One region of the Nocardia sp. NPDC127579 genome, then DNA from elsewhere that is predicted to be linked to it. Evidence: riboswitches for the same ligand, from Rfam matches in the RefSeq annotation. Region 1 holds a riboswitch; the other holds the start of a gene.
The links. Region 1 has a riboswitch for cobalamin ahead of metE (5-methyltetrahydropteroyltriglutamate--homocysteine S-methyltransferase). Riboswitches for the same ligand answer to the same signal wherever they lie in the genome.

Region 1 (8,811 bases):
CTTTGTCGCCGTGCCATATCCGTGCGGGGTGGCGCCGGTGGTGCGGGCGATCCACAGGTAGCGGCGGCCGTCGGGCATGGCGGCGATCTGGGTCAGCACCCGCCCCGGATGCGCGAACGCCTCGTGCACCACCCACAGCGGGCAGCTGCCGCCGACCCGGGAGAAGTGAAAGGCAGTGGCGGACTGTCGTTTCGAGATATTGCCCGCCCGGTCCGTGCGGACCAGGAAGAACGGTACGCCGCGCTGCCCCTGGCGTTGCAGGGTGCTGAGCCGGTGGCAGATGGTTTCGAAGCCGACCTCGAAACGCAGGCTCAGCAGATCGACGTCGTAGCGCAGCTCCTCCGCCGAGCGCAGGAAGCGGCCGTAGGGCAGCACCAGGGCGCCGGCGAAATAGTTGGCCAGCCCGATCCGGGCCAGGGTGCGGGATTCTCCGGTCAGCGACGGTGTTTCGTCCAGTACCGCGTCCAGGTCGTCGCCGAAGAGCAGAAAGCCCAGGGTGGTGGCGATCTGGAAGGCGCGCTGACCGGGGCGCAGGCGGCGCGCCAGGGTGAGCGTGCGGCTGTCGGGGTCGTAGTGGCGTTTCGGGATGGCCGGGTCGGCTCCGTCGCCGCGCACCAGCACCGTCACCCCGGCGCGTTCGTCGGCGATCCGGGCCAATTGGCGGTCCAGTGAGCCGATGGTCAGGCCGGATTCCTCGAAAAGGTGCTCGGCGGCCAGATCCAGGTGCGGGATGTGATTGTGGTGGTCGTAGAAGAAATCCCGGACGTCCTCGTAGGGCATCGGAACGCTCGGCGCGCCGGTAGGGGCCGAGACCCGGGAGGACAGCAGGTCGAGCTGGTCGGTGGCGGCGCGTAACCGCCGGTGCATGGCGACCAGGATGCGCGCGACCTCCGGCTGCCGGGTGGCCAGTTCTTCGACCTCGGTCAGCGGCGCGCTGTCGCCGCCCGCCGCGTCCACCAGGACCTCGTGCAGGTCGGAGACCAGGCGCGCGTCGGAGTCGGCGGCGAAGAACTGCACGTCGAGATCGAAGGTCGAATTCAGTTTCAGCAGCACCGGAATGGTGAGCGGCCGTTGGTCGCGCTCCAGCTGGTTGAGATAGCTGGGCGAGAGATCCAGCGACTTGGCCAGTGCCGCCTGGGTCATTCGCCGTTCCTCGCGCAATCGCCGCAACCGGGCTCCCGCGTACATCTTGCGCACGAGCCGCAATGGTAGTCGTCCGGCTTCGCAAACATCGCAGAATGGACAGTTCTGTTGTGCGAATGGCTAGCGGCGCATTGGGTTTTGCGGAGCGGGGCCGGTGTGTAGCGTGCGAAGGACGGCGGGCGTCGCCGCCGGGGGTCTCGGATACGAGTGAAGGCTCATATCCTACGCGCACCGACCCGGTTCGCGGTTCGGAACATCTGGCTACCCGGTTGCTGGATCACTCCATGAAGCCGCCCAGGACCAGTGCCTGGGCCGCGATGACGTCGGTGCCGTTGAAGGTGACGGCGGGTGCTCCGTGCAGGCGGTAGCCCTCGTCGAGCAGGTCGCTGACGCGTTTGCAGAAGGTGGCATCGTCGACGCCGGTGATCAGCCGGTAGCGCAGCGGTTGGTCGTTGGACATGAGATCAGCCTAAACGGGGGCGCGGTCCGGTGCGTTCGGGTTCCACGGTGTTCAAACAAGCATATGTTTGGTTGAATCGGGTTTCGTTCGACGAAAGCGAGTTGCCCGATGTCCAGCCCAGACGAGATCGTCCGCGCCATGTGCCGGGCCTGGTCCACCCCCGACCCCGCCGAGATCGCCCGCTTCTTCGCCGAAGACGCTGTCTACCACAATATTCCGATGGAACCCATCCTCGGCCGCACCGCCATCGCCGACTTCATCTCGGGCTTCCTCGCCACCTTCACCGCCATCGATTTCGACATCCACCTCCAAGTGGCGAACGGCCCCGTCGTCATGAACGAACGCACCGACACCCTTCGTGGCAAAGACGGCCGCGACACCCCGCTCCCGGTCGTGGGTGTCTTCGAGGTGCGCGACGGTTTGATCACCGCCTGGCGCGACTACTTCGACATGGCCGCCATCACCCGCGCCTTCGCCGTGTGACATCTCGGCGTGCCGCTCTTGCTGAGGAAATAGCGGAACCGAATGAGTCGGAGGTGCGTCGAAGGATTACAAGATAGGGGCGACCGACCCCGGGTGATCTAGGAGCGTGGCATGACGTGTTGTCCGAACGACCCGAAATCCTGGCGCCGAGGCATCAGCGGACGCGGCCGGATGCGGCCCGCGATCAGGGCCGGTGAGGCATGTGAGAGCTTCACCTCGCGCCGCAAGCGACCGGCGCGGCCGAAACCCGAGATCGAGTGAGGGGCAGGTTATCGGTGCTCCTCCGGGAGTAGGTGGGCCAGAAGGAGTTTGACGAGCAGGATCGGGGCGAACCAGGCCGCGATGTGGGGGACGGTCACGAGGGTCGTGGTGAGGGTGAGGCCGAAGGCGGTGGCGCCGAAGGCGACCGGTCGCCGCAGGGATTGCGGGGTGGCGGTGACGACCAGCGCGGCGACCAGCGTCGTGAGATAGATAGTGGCGGCGGCCGTCCAGGTGAAACCGGGGACGGCCCACGCCAGGACGAACGGCTGGATGTGTACCGCGACGAAGCCGAGGTGATGCGCCGCGGTGCGCGTGGGGCGGTGATACCAGCGTTTGGCGGATGCGGTCGCATTGACCACGGCGCCGCCGAACATGTCGAAGGCGACCAGGGCCAGCACGACGACCTGCCACAGGTCCAGCCCGGCGTGTAGTCCGAGGCCGAAAATCGTTGTGGCCCCCAGGGTCGCGGAACCGAAACCGCTGACGATCTCGCCGCGGGTGGCATCCGGCGCGATGAGGCGGTCGGTGATTCTCATCGCCGGATCCCCGCCACGCAGACTTGCAGAATCGGTTCGGCCAGCTCCGAGAGCGAAACGTCCGGATCTGCCAGGGACTGCACGAGGCAGCCTTCGATCGCGCCGACAATGACCGCCGCGTGTGGTGCGCCGATACCCGTGCGCAGCTCACCCGCCGCTGCCGCCTCGACGAGCAGATCTGCGATGGCGCCGCGATGGCGCCGATACATATCGGCCAGATCGAGCGGCGGATTCGATGCCCACACATCCAGGAGCACCCGCGCGTGATCCGGGTGCGCGGCCAGCATCTCGACCGTGGCGCGCACCAGGTGATCCAGGCGGTCCAGGGCTGACCCGGTGCCTGGATCGGCCGAGGCCGGTTCGGATTTCGCGGCGTAACTCTCGAAGACCCCGGCCAGCAACGCATCCCGGCTGGGGAAGTACAGATACACGCTGCCCTTGGCGATTCCGGCCTCGGCCGCAACGTCTTCGATGCGGGAGGCGGCAAAACCCTTGCGTGCGAATACTTTCACCGCGGCCGCCAAGATTTCCTCCTGGCGTGCGGTCCGATCGACTCTTTTCGGCACACCTCCGATTATGAATGACTGGTCAGTCATTAACAACCTCGGAGGCCGATCGACCGGCCGGGGTGCGGCCGGTCGATCGGTGGGCTAGCGAACCGCGTGGGTGGCGGTGACCATGTTGCGGAGGGCGGCTTCTACTTCGACGGGGCCGCGGGTCTTGAGACCGCAGTCGGGGTTGACCCACAGGCGGTCGGCGGGGACGGCTTTCAGGGCGGCGCGCAGGGCGGTGGTGATTTCCTCGACACCGGGGACCCGGGGGGAGTGGATGTCGTACACGCCGGGGCCGACGGCCAGGGCAAAACCGGCGGCGTTGAGATCGTCGAGCACCTCCATGTGCGAGCGGGCGGCTTCGATGGAGGTGACGTCGGCGTCCAGACCGGCGATCGCGTCGATGACCTCACCGAACTCCGAATAGCAGAGATGGGTGTGGATCTGGGTGGTGTCGGCGACACCGGCGGTGGCCAGGCGGAACGCGTGCACCGACCACTCGAGGTAATCCGGCTGGTCGGCGGCGCGCAGGGGCAGTAGCTCGCGCAACGCCGGCTCGTCGACCTGCACGATCCGGATACCCGCGGCCTCCAGATCGACGGTCTCGTCCCGGATCGCCAGCGCCACCTGCGCGGCGGAATCGGCCAGCGGTTGATCGTCCCGCACGAACGACCACGCCAGAATGGTCACCGGTCCGGTCAGCATGCCCTTGACCGGTTTCCCGGTCAGCGACTGCGCGTAGGTGATCCAGTCGACCGTCATCGGCGCGGGCCGCGACACGTCACCGAAGAGGATCGGCGGCCGCACGCAGCGCGTGCCGTAGGACTGCACCCAACCGGCCTCGGTGGCGGCGAAACCCGCCAGCTGCTCGGCGAAATACTGCACCATGTCGTTGCGTTCGGGTTCGCCGTGCACCAGGACGTCCAGGCCGAGGCGCTCCTGTAGTGCGATCACCGCCGCGATCTCGGCGCGCATCCGGCGGTCGTACTCGTCCTGATCGATCTGGCCTTTGCGCAGGGTCGCCCGGGCCAGCCGAATCGCCGAGGTCTGCGGATAGGAGCCGATCGTGGTGGTGGGCAGGGTGGGCAGACGCAGGTGTTCGGCCTGCTGGGCGCGCCGCTCCTCGGCGGGGCCACGGCGGTCCGCGTCCGCGTCCAGTGCGTCGAGCCGGGCCCGGACCTGAGGATCGGCCAGGCGCGGATCACGGCGGCGCGATTCCAGAGCCGTACGTACCGTAGCCAATTCGGCGGCAACGGCCTCGGTTCCCGAATGCAACGCGGTGGCGAGCAGACGCACCTCGGCGACCTTCTCCGCGCCGAAGGCCAGCCAGGACCGCAGTGTCGGCTCCAGCCGGGTCTCCGCGGCCAACGTGTACGGCACGTGCAGCAACGAGCACGAACTCGAAACAGCCACGGCCGCAACGGAATCCTGTACCGCAGTGAGCGTCGTCAGCGCCCGGTCCAGGTCGGTGCGCCACACATTGCGGCCGTCGACCACGCCCGCCACCAGCAGCTTGCCCGCCAGCGCCGCACCGGCTGTCACCGCGCCGGGCGCGACGGCGGTGAAATCGATCGCGACAGCCTCGATCTCGGTGTCCGCCAACGCGGCCAAGGCTGCCGCCGGTTGCCCGAAATAGGTGCCCACCAGGATCGCCGGACGATCGTCCCCCGCTGACAGCGCGCGGTAAGTGTCACGCACCAGCTCGATCTCGGCCTCGGTGAGATCGGTCACCAGCACCGGCTCGTCGATCTGCACCCAGCTCGCCCCGGTGGTGGCCAACTGCCGCAACAACTCCCGATACAGCGGCAGCAGTTCGGCGAGCCGATCCAGCGCGGAACCATCGGTCGCCTTCGCCAGTTTCAGGAAGGTGAGCGGGCCGATCAGCACCGGCCGCGCGGGCACACCGAGCTCCAGTGCCTCGGCCAGCTGCGCCACCAGCATCTCGGGGTGCAGCGAGAACGTGGTTTCCGGGCCGATCTCCGGCACCAGGTAGTGGTAGTTGGTGTCGAACCATTTGGTCATCTCGAGTGGTTCGATCGCCGCGGTGCCGCGCGCCGCCGCGAAATACCGGTCCAGCGGATCCTCGATCGCGGCCACCCGGGGCGGCAGCGCGCCCAGCAGTACGGCGGTGTCGAGCATCTGGTCGTAGTAGGAGAAGGTGCCGACCGGAATCGAATCCAGTCCGGCGGACATCAATTCGGCGTACTGCCGGCGCCGCAGATCCGCGGCGACGCCGTGCAGACCGTCGGCGTCCAGGCGCCCGGCCCAGTAGGACTCGGTGGCGCGCTTGAGTTCTCGGCGCGGGCCCACCCGGGGCAGGCCGAGAACGGTTGCGGTGAACCCATTGTCGATAGAAACAGTCACGATGGCGCTCCAGTGCTGTGTGGGATGTGAGCCGACGCCATACGGGCGGGCGGCACCGGAGCCGACAAATTCGGCGCGCCGCGAAGAAACGGAGCCCGATCTGTCGGAACTGGTGGTCCGCGCGCCCAATCCACGAGGCGGTGGCCGCCGGATACGGCGTATCCGGCACAGTCGGCAGGTCTTCGGACTCGCGGGCACGGGCCTTCTGGCCGACCCCCTCACGGGGGCTCACCTACTGGCCGTCGCTTCCCGGATGATTCCAGTGCTCTTGACGGCGGTCGTTCCTGCATACCGCTGCGGGACAGTCCCGGATTCTCACCGGGTTCCCTCTCGATCCCCAGGGATCTCGACTCCGGATGTGACGTCGGGGCTCCAACTCGTCACACACCGGAGAAACCAGCTGCGTTGTCCAGCATAGGCGCAGCCGCGATGTGCTCCGCGCACCGCCGCGTCCTCGGCGGTGAGATGTGACGCCTGGATTTCCGCAACTTCGCAACGCTGCTAGGGCCGGTTGTGAAGATTCCTGCGAAGCCCGGATCCCTGTCGGTCCAGTGCTGTGCGCCAGGTACCTTGGGTCAATGTTCTCCAAAGTCTTGGTTGCCAATCGCGGCGAGATCGCCATCCGCGCCTTCCGCGCGGCCTACGAACTGGGCATCGGGACGGTCGCCGTCTTTCCCCACGAGGACCGCAATTCGGTCCACCGTCTGAAGGCCGCGGAGTCCTATCAGATCGGCGAGGAGGGCCATCCGGTCCGGGCCTACCTGTCCATCGACGCGATCATCGACGCGGCCAAGTCCGCGGGCGCCGACGCCATCTACCCGGGCTACGGCTTCCTCTCGGAGAACCCGGACCTGGCGGCGGCGTGCGCGCGCGAGGGCATCACGTTCATCGGCCCGTCCGCCGAGGTGCTGGAGCTGGCGGGGAACAAGGCCCGCGCCATCGAGGCGGCCCGGGCCGCGGGGCTGCCGGTACTGAAGTCCAGCGCGCCCTCGGCCGATGTCGCCGAGCTGCTGGCCGCGGCCGAGGAGCTCGAGTACCCGATCTTCGTCAAGGCGGTCGCGGGTGGCGGTGGCCGCGGCATGCGCCGCGTGGCCGCGCCCGAGCAGCTGCGCGAGTCGATCGAGGCGGCCTCGCGCGAGGCCGAGTCGGCCTTCGGCGACCCGACCGTGTTCCTCGAACAGGCCGTGGTGAATCCACGCCACATCGAGGTGCAGATCCTGGCCGACCAGCACGGCAATGTCATGCACCTGTTCGAGCGGGACTGCTCGGTGCAGCGCCGCCATCAGAAGGTCATCGAACTCGCGCCCGCGCCCAACCTGGACCCGGCGCTGCGCGCCCGGATCTGCGCCGACGCCGTCGCCTTCGCCCGCCAGATCGGCTACAGCAACGCGGGCACCGTCGAATTCCTGCTCGACGAGCGCGGCAACCACGTCTTCATCGAGATGAATCCGCGCATCCAGGTCGAACACACGGTGACCGAGGAGATCACCGATGTCGACCTGGTGCAGTCGCAGCTGCGGATCGCCAGCGGGGAGTCGCTGGCCGACCTCGGCCTGAGCCAGGACACGGTGTCCATTCGCGGCGCGGCGCTCCAATGCCGGATCACCACCGAGGACCCGGCGAACGGATTCCGGCCCGACACCGGCCGGATCACCGCATACCGCACCCCCGGCGGCGCGGGCATCCGCCTGGACGGCGGCGCGAACCTGGGCGCGGAGATCGGCGCGTACTTCGACTCGATGCTGGTCAAGCTGACCTGCCGCGGCCGCGACCTGCCGGCGGCGGCGGCCCGAGCGCGGCGCGCGCTGGCCGAGTTCCGCATCCGTGGCGTCACGACCAATATCCCGTTCCTGCTGGCCGTGCTCGACGACCCGGATTTCCGGGCGGGCCGGGTCACCACGTCGTTCATCGATGAGCGCCCGCAGCTGCTGACCCTGCGCGGCTCCGCCGACCGCGGCACCAAGATCCTGAACTATCTGGCCGACATCACGGTCAACAAGCCGCACGGCCCGCGCCCCACCGCCGTGTACCCGCACGACAAGCTGCCCGCCATCGATCTGAGCGTGCCGCCGCCGAGCGGTTCGCGGCAGCGGCTGCTCACTCTGGGCCCCGAGGGTTTCGCGCAGGCGCTGCGGGAGCAGAAGGCGGTCGGCGTCACCGACACCACCTTCCGTGACGCGCACCAGTCGCTGCTGGCGACCCGGGTGCGCACCGGCGGTCTGCTCGGCGTCGCCGCGCACGTCGCCCGGCTGACCCCGGAGCTGCTGTCCATCGAATGCTGGGGCGGCGCGACCTACGACGTGGCGCTGCGCTTCCTGTTCGAGGATCCGTGGGAGCGGCTGGCCGCCCTGCGCGAGGCGATCCCGAATATCAACCTCCAGATGCTGTTGCGTGGCCGTAATACCGTCGGTTACACGCCGTACCCCGAAAAGGTCACGCGCGCTTTCGTTTCCGAGGCCGCCGCGACCGGCATCGACATCTTCCGCATCTTCGACGCGCTCAACAATGTCGACCAGATGCGCCCGGCCATCGACGCGGTCCGCGAAACCGGCACCACGCTGGCCGAAGTCGCGATGAGCTACACCGGCGATCTCACCGACCCGAACGAAACCCTCTACACCCTCGACTACTACCTCAAGCTGGCCGAGCAGATCGTCGATGCGGGCGCGCATGTGCTCGCGATCAAGGACATGGCGGGTCTGCTGCGGGCTCCGGCGGCCGCGAAACTCGTTACGGCGCTGCGCAGTAACTTCGATCTGCCGGTGCACGTGCACACCCACGACACGCCGGGCGGTCAGCTGGCCACCTATCTGGCGGCCTGGCAGGCGGGTGCCGACGCGGTGGACGGCGCCAGCGCCGCCATGGCCGGAACCACCAGTCAGCCGGCGCTTTCCGCGATCGTCGCGGCCGCCGCGCACAGCGAATACGACACCGGGCTGAATCTGCAGAACGTCTGCGATCTGGAGCCGTACTGGGAGGCGCTGCGAAAGGTGTACGCGCCCTTCGAATCCGG
Region 2 (8,811 bases), on a different contig from region 1:
CGCGGCAAACGATTCGTGACGCATGCCATCGGGGCCAACACAACCCGACATTCACGGTCGCGGAGTCAGCTATTACGCTGCTGTCCTACTACTCTCTGTAGCGGAGCCCGGTCGACATGGAGGACAACCCGTGACTGCCCTGAATGCTGTGAACCGACGCATGGTCGCGGTTGCCGCACTCGCCGCGAGCGCGGCGCTGACGCTGACCGGCTGTAGTGCGGGGCAGATCTCGCAGACCGCCGACCAGGTCGCCGCGGTCAACGGCAACAGCGCCGATGTCGAGAAGATCGCGCTGCGCAATGTGCACATCGTCTTCCCCGGCAACGGCTACACCAACGTCAAGGGCGAGAAGGCGCTGATCGCGCTGTCCATCGTGAACCTGAGCGAGACGGTCACCGACGAACTCACCAGCGTCGACACCGAACTGGGCCCGGTCAAGGTGACCCCGCCGACCGGCCAGACCGCCCTGGTGCTGAAGCCGCAGCAGAGCGTGCTCACCGCCACCGCGCCGGCCGGTGCGGCCGCCACGGACGACTCGCACGCCCCCGATTCGCACGGCGACGGGCACGCCGCGCCGACCACCGCGCCCAAGCCGGCGACCGGCGATACCGCCGCCACCCCGGCCCTGATCGAGATCAGCGGGCTGACCAAGGACATCACCCCCGGCCTGACCTACAAGGTCCGGTTCAACTTCAAGAACAACGGCACCGTGGTCGTCGACGTGCCGGTCGACGCCGCGGACACCGAGCGCAAGGTGACCGACAAGTCCGGCCCGGCCGAAGAGGGCCACGGCGGCGGGCACTGAGCCACCCGGCAGCACGCAGGCCGTCGCACCTCCGGGTGCGGCGGCCTTCGTTTTGTCGGTGCCGCTCCGTAAGGTGCGCGTGTGGCCAAGAACAAGCCGATCTTCCGGTGCTCCGCCTGTTCCCACGAGGTAGCCAAGTGGGTCGGCAAGTGCCCCGATTGCGGCGCCTGGGGCACGGTGGACGAGGTGGCGGTCTCGGCCACCGCGGCGGGTCCCGCGCGCCGGGCCATGCTGCCCAGCACCGCGGCCGCCCCGATCTCCGCGATCAACTCCAAGGTCACTCAGGCCCGCTCGTCCGGAGTGAGCGAATTGGACCGGGTGCTCGGCGGCGGCGTGGTCGCGGGCTCGGTGGTGCTGCTGTCCGGTGAGCCCGGCGTCGGCAAGTCGACGCTGCTGCTCGAGGTGGCCTACCGCTGGGCCAGCCAGCGCGCCGAGACCGCCCTGTACGTGACCGCGGAGGAGTCGGCGGGCCAGGTGCGATTGCGGGCCGACCGCACCGGCGCGGTGCACGAACGGGTCTACCTGGCCGCCGAATCGGACCTGTCGATCCTGCTGGGGCATGTCGATCAGGTGCGGCCCACCCTGCTGGTGGTCGATTCGGTACAGACCATGCTGGCCCCTGAGGTCGACGGCGTGATCGGCGGTGTCACCCAGGTGCGCGCGGTGACCTCCGCGCTCACCTCGTTGGCCAAGGCGAGCGGGATCGCGGTGCTGCTGGTCGGGCACGTCACCAAGGACGGGAACGTGGCAGGCCCGCGCACGCTCGAGCACCTGGTCGACGTGGTGCTCCAATTCGAGGGCGACAAGAACTCCACCCTGCGCATGCTGCGCGGCATCAAGAACCGTTTCGGCAGCGCCGACGAGGTGGGCTGTTTCGAATTGCACGAGGACGGCATCTCCTGCGTGGACGACCCGTCCGGCCTGTTCCTGCACCACCGGACCGAATCGGTGTCGGGCACGGCCGTCACGGTCGCCATGGACGGCAAGCGGCCCCTCGTGGCCGAGGTGCAGGGGCTGACGGTGGAAACCGAGATACCGCAGCCGCGCCGCGCGGTGAGCGGGCTCGACTACAACCGGGTGGCCATGGTGCTGGCCGTATTGCAGAGTCGCGCCAAGGTTTTCGTCGGTAAGCACGATGTGTACGCCGCCACGGTCGGCGGCATGCGGCTGGTCGAGCCGACCGCTGATCTGGCCATCGCCCTGGCGCTGGCCAGCGCGGTCGCGGAGGAGGCACTACCGCCGGGCTGGGTGATCCTGGGTGAGGTCGGGCTGGCGGGCGAGGTGCGCAAGGTCCCGGGTATCGACCGTCGGCTGGCCGAGGCCGAGCGGCTCGGCTTCACCGACGCGGTGGTGCCGCCGGGCACTACCCGCGCCAAGGGGTCCGCCATGAAGATCCACGAGGTGGCCGATCTGAGCGCGGCCATCCGGGTCACCGGAATCCCGCGTGGGAAGCGCAAGACGAAGCAGCCGGAACCGTCCTTCTGACCCTCAGGCGATATTGAACGGCTCGGCTGCGCTGCGCACCGAACCGAGCTGTGCCACAACCGAATACGCGCCGGAATGGACCGGCACCCGCGCGCCCGCGCAATTCGGCTGCGAAGTCGACCCCGACCAGGTGACCTGGAACGCCGCCTGCTCGCCCCGGTTCAGGGTGCGCACATCGGGCTGCCCGTCCGGGTAGCAGTCGGTGCTGGACCACAGGCGCTTCTGACCGTCGAGGGAGAACACCGAGATCTGCTGCAACCCCGAGCCGACATCCCGCGAGCACGGTGTCGAGGAGATATTGGTGATCACGATGCCGAAGACCGGCTGCTCACCGGATTTGTAGGTGGGCTGCTCCACCGTCACCTTCACCGCGAGCGACTGATCCGAACACTGCCCCTGCGCCACCGGCGCCGCGGGGGCGCTGGCCGACGCGCTGGGCGCCGCCGCGTCGGTGGTGTAGGAAGGCTTGGTCTCGCCCGGTTTCGCCTCCGCCGAGGTGGCGCTGGCCGCGGCCGGTTTCGGGTCACCGGACGGATCGCCGCCGCCCCGCGCGATCATCATCACCAGCCAGATGACCAGCGCGACGGCGAATACGAGTATCCCGATAGCGAAAACACGACGACGCCAGTAGATCTCCGGAGGCAGCGGTCCAGTCGGTTCCAGCATGCCCCAACGGTAAGCGCAGGGCTGGGCAACCGGACTCTCCGGCCACGGCGTGTCGAGTCGCGGGCGGTTGCCGCGTCAGTGCAGATCCGGCGATCGTGCCAGGTCAGGCCGCTTCGCCTATATTGCCGACCACCCGTTGCAGGACGGCCTTGCCTTCGGCGAGCTTGTAGGTCACGCACGCGATGGCGAGTTGGCCCTTGGCGACCCGGTCCGCGATGACCATCGACCGTTCCGCCAGCAGAAGGCTGGTCTCCACCACATGCCGGGCCTCGAGCTCGTCCACCGTGGTGAGCCCTTCGCGGCGGCCGAGCAGAATCGACGGCGCGACCTTCTCGACCAGGTTGCGGATGAAACCGCCGGGGACCTCGCCGCCATCGAGGGCGTCGATGGTCGCCTTCACCGCGCCGCAGCTGTCGTGGCCGAGGACCACGATCAGCGGCACGTTCAGCACCTGGACGCCGTATTCGATCGAGCCGAGCACCGAGCCGTCGACGACGTGACCGGCGGTGCGCACGACGAACATCTGGCCGAGGCCCTGATCGAAGATCAGCTCGGCGGCCACACGTGAGTCGCCGCAGCCGAACAGGATCGCGGACGGCTGCTGGCCGCCCACGAGCTTGGCTCGGTCCGCCGCACCTTGGCTAGGATGCAGCAGGTTGCCGCTCATGAAGCGGTCATTGCCTTCACGCAGAGACTTCCAGGCACTGATCGGGTTTGAACGAGGCATACGGTCCATTGTGCACAAGGCAATGGTTACCAACGAGTCCGTCGCGTAACGGCGCGGCAAATATCGACTCGCCGCGGCGCGGCAGGGATGGTGAGTGTGCAGTGATCCCCACCGGACAGGTTCGGGCAATCGACGCCGAGGTGTTACTGGACTGGTACGCCGAAACCGCGCGTGATCTGCCCTGGCGACGTCCGGGCGTCACCGCCTGGCAGATCCTGATGAGCGAGATCATGCTCCAGCAGACGCCGGTGGCGCGGGTGCAGCCGATCTGGCTGGAGTGGGTGGCGCGCTGGCCGGTGCCCTCGGCGATGGCGGCTTCGGCCCCGGCCGAGGTGCTGCGGGCCTGGGGCAAGCTCGGGTATCCGCGGCGGGCCATGCGACTGCACGAATGCGCGCGCGTCCTGGCCGAACAGCACGGCGACGAGGTCCCCGCCGACGTGGACGTGCTGCTCGGGCTGCCCGGAATCGGTGCGTACACGGCGCGCGCGGTGGCCTGTTTCGCCTACGGGCAGCGAGTTCCGGTGGTGGACACCAATGTTCGCCGCGTGGTGGCACGGGCGGTGCACGGGCAGGCGGTGGCCGGTAATCCCGCCGCGCGCGATCTGGTCGAGACCGAAGCGCTGCTGCCGACAGAGGTGCCCCGCGCCGCCGAGTTCTCGGCCGCTCTCATGGAACTCGGCGCCACGGTGTGCACCGCGCGCAGCCCGGAGTGCGCGAATTGCCCGCTCCCGCACTGTGCCTGGGTCGCCGCCGGGCGGCCCGCCTCGCAGGTGGTGCGCCGGGTGCAGAAATACGAGGGCACCGATCGGCAGGCTCGCGGACGCCTGCTGGACGTGCTGCGCGCCGCGAGCGGACCCGTGGAGCGGGTACGCCTGGATCTGGCATGGACCCGGGATCCGGGACAGCGGGATCGGGCGCTGGATTCACTGCTGGTCGACGGATTGATCGAGCAGACGGTCGACGGGTTGTTCGCGCTGGCCGGCGAGGGCGACCGGGCCGGCTAGGCGAGGATCGCGCGCAGGAAGGTCTCGACCTCGGCACGGTAGCGGTCGGGCTGGTCGTCGTGGACCAGGTGCCCGGCCGCGCGGATCAGCGTGTGGGTGGCATTCGGGTTGAGCGCGGCCATCTCCCGCATCTGCCCGGGCGGCGTAATCGTGTATTCCCCCTCGAGCAGCAGCGACGGTGTGCGCACGGCCTGCCATTCGGTCCAGAAGTCGCGGGTGCCCCACTCCTCGGAGATATCGCGGAAGGTCGCCACCGAGCCGTGCAGCCGGTAGCCGTCGGGGCCGTGCTCGAAGGAGTTCAGGAAGTAGCGTCCAGCGACCGGGCCGAAGTAGTCCAGCACCGCGTCGGCGTCGGGGAACGGCTGCGGCCAGGCCTCGATCATGGCGGCCCAGCCGGCGGCGGTGCGGCCCTTGAAGTCCGGTGCGATGTCCTCGACCACCAGGCCGCGCACCCGCTCGGGATGCTGCGCGGCGAACACCCAGCCGTGCAGGCCGCCCATCGAATGACCGATCACCACCATCGGTTCGGCGATACTCGCGGTGGCCGCGGTCAGATCGGTGACGAAGGCTTCGGTGGTGAGCTCCGCCGGTGCGGGTCGCCCGTGCCCGGCCGCGTCGAAGGTGTAGACGTGCCCGTGCCCGCGCAACCAGTCCAGGTGATCGCCCCAGGTGCGCGCACTGCCCATCAAGCCATGTAGCAGCAGGATCGGCGTTCCGGCCCCGCCTTCGTCGTATAACACCGGCAGGATTCTGCCGCATACACTCACAAACATGGCTGTTGTGAAGATCAACGCGATCGAGGTTCCCGAGGGCGCGGGCCCCGAATTGGAGAAGCGATTCGCCCATCGCGCGCACGCCGTGGAGGGCTCGCCGGGCTTCCTCGGCTTCCAGCTGCTGCGCCCCGTTGCCGGGGACAACCGGTATTTCGTTGTCACCCAGTGGGATTCGGAAGAGTCGTTCGCGGCCTGGCGGGATGGGCCGGCTCGGGCAGCGCACGCGGGCAGCGGCGACAAGAAGCCGGTGTCCACCGGCGCCTCGCTGCTGGAGTTCGAAGTCGTGATGGACGTCTCCCCCAAAGGTTGACGGCGGCGGCTCACGCCTGTCACAGTTCGAAGGACAAACGCGAGGGTGATGCGGGAATCCGGTGCGAAGCCGGAGCGGTCGCGCCACTGTGATCCACGCACCCGGGTGCTCCCAGGTGCCGGAAAGCCAGACACCGGCACCCATCGCACGGACCACTCGACGGGACGCGTATCCCAAGGAGGAACTCATGGCCATCGCGCATACCCCCAGCCGGGCTTCGGATTCGCTGGCGACCGTGCTCGTCACGGTGGGTGTCGTTCTGCTCGCACTGCTCACGCTGTACCTGGTCGGTTTCGATCAGGGCGCCATCTCGCGAACCGGGATGTTCATGCATGAGTTGATGCACGACGGACGGCATCTGCTGGGGCTTCCGTGCCACTGATTCCACCCACCCCTCTGAACGACTCGCTGAAGAGCTTGCTCCTACGCGGTCTGCTGGCCGGTCTCATCGCCGGTCTGCTGGCCGCGACCGTCGGCTATTTCGTCGGTGAGCCGAAAATCGAGGCGGCCATCGCCATCGAGGAAGCCGCGTCGGAGTCGACCGGCGCGGGTCACTCGCACGGCGACCAGGCGGGGCATTCGCACGGCGACGAAGAAGAACCGTTGGTGAGCCGCACCGGACAGCGGGGCGGGCAATTCCTGGCGCTCGGCCTGGCCGGGCTCGCGCTCGGCGCGATCTTCGGTGCCGCGGCGCACTTCGCGCGCCGGTTCAGCACCCTGTCCGGGCCCGCTCTCGCGCTCGCGTTGGCGCTCGGCGGCTGGGCCGCGATCGTGGCGGTGCCGTTCTTCAAGTACCCGGCGAACCCACCCGCGGTCGGCGACCCGGAAACCATCGGCGACCGCACCTGGTTGTGGGTGGCGGCGGTGCTTCTCGGCCTCGTCGCCGTGAGCGCGGGCGTTCTCGTCGCGAAACTGCTGCATGCCCAGCCCGGCACGCTGCGGTTGATCGGCGGTGTAGCGGCATTCGTCGCGATCGTCACCATCGGATATGTCGCGCTACCGGGCATCGACGAGGTGCAGGCCGACTTCCCGGCCAGCCTGCTGTGGCAGTTCCGGGTCGCTTCCCTGGCCCAGACCGCAACCCTGTGGGCGGCACTCGGTCTCGGCTTCGCCGCCCTGACCGAATTCGCAACGCGCGGTAGTACCCGGGTAGGGGCACCGGCCGCTACGGCGGGCTGATCCGAAACCAGAACGGAGAAGGCAGTGTCGGTCTCATGACCGACACTGCCTTCTCCGTTCGGCCCCACAAACTTTCACCTGTGCCGACCGGGACGCCACGCGCGGTATCGATCGCCTTCTGCGCGCTCGTCGTCGCATTGCTGGCCGGTGTCGCCGAGGCACTGGCGCGGGCGGCGCTGACTCTGGAACGCTCCGATGCCGAACTGGGCGGGCTCGCTGTCGGACTCGCACAGCGTGCTGTGCTCTACCTGGTGGTGCTGGCGATCGCGATCCGGATGACCCACGGTGCTCGCTGGGCTCGGAACGCACTGACCTTCGGGATCGGCCTGTTCGGCCTGGCCTCCCTGCTCATCGAACCGGTCCGCGCCGTAATCGCCGCCGACAGTGTCGGCGATCTGTTCGACGGGATCACGGTGAGCGGCGTGGGAATCGCTGTCTTCCGGGGCATCCATGTAGTGGCGGTGTTGATCGCGATTCCCGCGATGTATCACCGCACGGCCCGCCCCTACTTCGAGGCTCGCGCTGTCCCGCGCACCGCCGGTACGCGGGACAGCATCCGCTGAATTGCCGGTCAGGCCAGGGCGGCGTCGAGAGTGATGTTGTCGACGCCGGCCAGCGCCTTGCTGACCGGGCAACCGGCCTTGGCGGCGGCCGCGGCGGCGGCGAAACCGTCGGCGTCCAGGCCCGAGACCCGACCGCGCACCGTCAGGTTGATTCCGGTGATCCGGAAACCGCCCGCCGGGTCCGGGCCGAGCGTGACGTCGGCGGTCACGTCCAGGCTCTCCGGGGTGCCGCCCGCATTGGCGATCTGCGCGGACAGCGCCATGGCGAAGCACGACGAGTGCGCGGCGGCGATGAGCTCCTCCGGGCTGGTCGTCCCGTCGGCGTCCTCGGCCGAGCGCTTCGGAAACGACACGTCGAACTTGCCGACGCCGGAGCTGGCCAGGGCGACCTGTCCGGAGCCATCCTGCAGGCCGCCGGTCCAGGCGGTGCGGGCGGTACGTGTTGGCATCACGGTCCTTTCGATGTGATTCGATCTGCTCGCAAGAAACCTACTCGCCCAGCCTATTCGGCGAGCGGGGATCATCGGCGCCGTTCACTACGCCCTCCATGGTCACGCTGCGCTACCGCCTCCGGGCGCTGAGCTCACGGCGCAGTCCGCCGGTCCAGTTGTTCCAAGACCAGCGGCCACGCCGCCCGATGCCGGTCGCGCGCCGCTTCGTTCGGAAAACCGCTGTGCCGCAGCCGAAGTCGGATGCCGCGCGGCTGGTGCACGAATTCGATGGTGACCACGGTCTCCGCGCCCTCGGTGCCGTCGGCGCCGGTCACCCAGGTGAACTCGACGACCCGCTCGGGTTGCAGACGCAGGAAGCGCCCATAGTGCGGATGGCGTTTGCCCTCGACTTCGGTTTCGAAGAAGAACGGTTCGTTCACCGCGGGTTTCATCACCACCGAGCCGGGCGCGGCGAACCAGATGTCGAAACCCTGGGTCAGGGCCGCGTATAACAGCCCCGGGGAGGCGGCCATCACCCGTTCGACGGTGAGCTGGTGTGGTCGGTCGGACAGATCCGGTATCCGAACTGGCTGATCCATTCGACCGACCATACTCATCACTCGGGATTGGTGACCCGGGCCAGCACGATGCCGCCCAGAATCAGAGCCAGCGACAGCATGCGGCCCACACTCATCGGGTCCCGGTGCACCAGGACACCGAGCCCGATCGCGCCGATCGCGCCGATGCCGGTGAACACGGCGTAGGCGGTGCCGACCGGCAGGGTCTGCATGGCGCGCGAGAGCAGATACACCGCCAGCGCGCCGAGCACGAAGCACAGCAGGGTGGGCAGCGGTTTGGTGAAGTTCTC

Region 2: another riboswitch for cobalamin. It lies ahead of ACFVMC_RS04095 (CbtB-domain containing protein); the one in region 1 lies ahead of metE (5-methyltetrahydropteroyltriglutamate--homocysteine S-methyltransferase).

Annotation. Positions count from the first base shown of each region.
Region 1 covers NZ_JBHXVZ010000013.1:40,102-48,912, forward strand. Annotated here, with positions in the region: gene ACFVMC_RS31390 (short-chain fatty acyl-CoA regulator family protein) at 1-1,197, opposite strand, end outside; gene ACFVMC_RS31395 (DUF1737 domain-containing protein) at 1,421-1,603, opposite strand; gene ACFVMC_RS31400 (nuclear transport factor 2 family protein) at 1,712-2,086, shown strand; gene ACFVMC_RS31405 (hypothetical protein) at 2,356-2,883, opposite strand; gene ACFVMC_RS31410 (TetR/AcrR family transcriptional regulator) at 2,880-3,449, opposite strand; gene metE (5-methyltetrahydropteroyltriglutamate--homocysteine S-methyltransferase) at 3,534-5,798, opposite strand; cobalamin riboswitch at 5,954-6,164, opposite strand; gene ACFVMC_RS31420 (pyruvate carboxylase) at 6,377-8,811, shown strand, end outside.
Region 2 covers NZ_JBHXVZ010000001.1:988,834-997,644, forward strand. Annotated here, with positions in the region: gene ACFVMC_RS04060 (hypothetical protein) at 131-805, shown strand; gene radA (DNA repair protein RadA) at 887-2,290, shown strand; gene ACFVMC_RS04070 (hypothetical protein) at 2,294-2,956, opposite strand; gene ACFVMC_RS04075 (carbonic anhydrase) at 3,060-3,683, opposite strand; gene ACFVMC_RS04080 (A/G-specific adenine glycosylase) at 3,785-4,687, shown strand; gene ACFVMC_RS04085 (alpha/beta fold hydrolase) at 4,684-5,427, opposite strand; gene ACFVMC_RS04090 (antibiotic biosynthesis monooxygenase family protein) at 5,459-5,770, shown strand; cobalamin riboswitch at 5,760-5,927, shown strand; gene ACFVMC_RS04095 (CbtB-domain containing protein) at 5,958-6,152, shown strand; gene ACFVMC_RS04100 (CbtA family protein) at 6,143-6,949, shown strand; gene ACFVMC_RS04105 (hypothetical protein) at 7,030-7,512, shown strand; gene ACFVMC_RS04110 (OsmC family peroxiredoxin) at 7,521-7,961, opposite strand; gene ACFVMC_RS04115 (SRPBCC domain-containing protein) at 8,096-8,542, opposite strand; gene ACFVMC_RS04120 (DMT family transporter) at 8,560-8,811, opposite strand, start outside.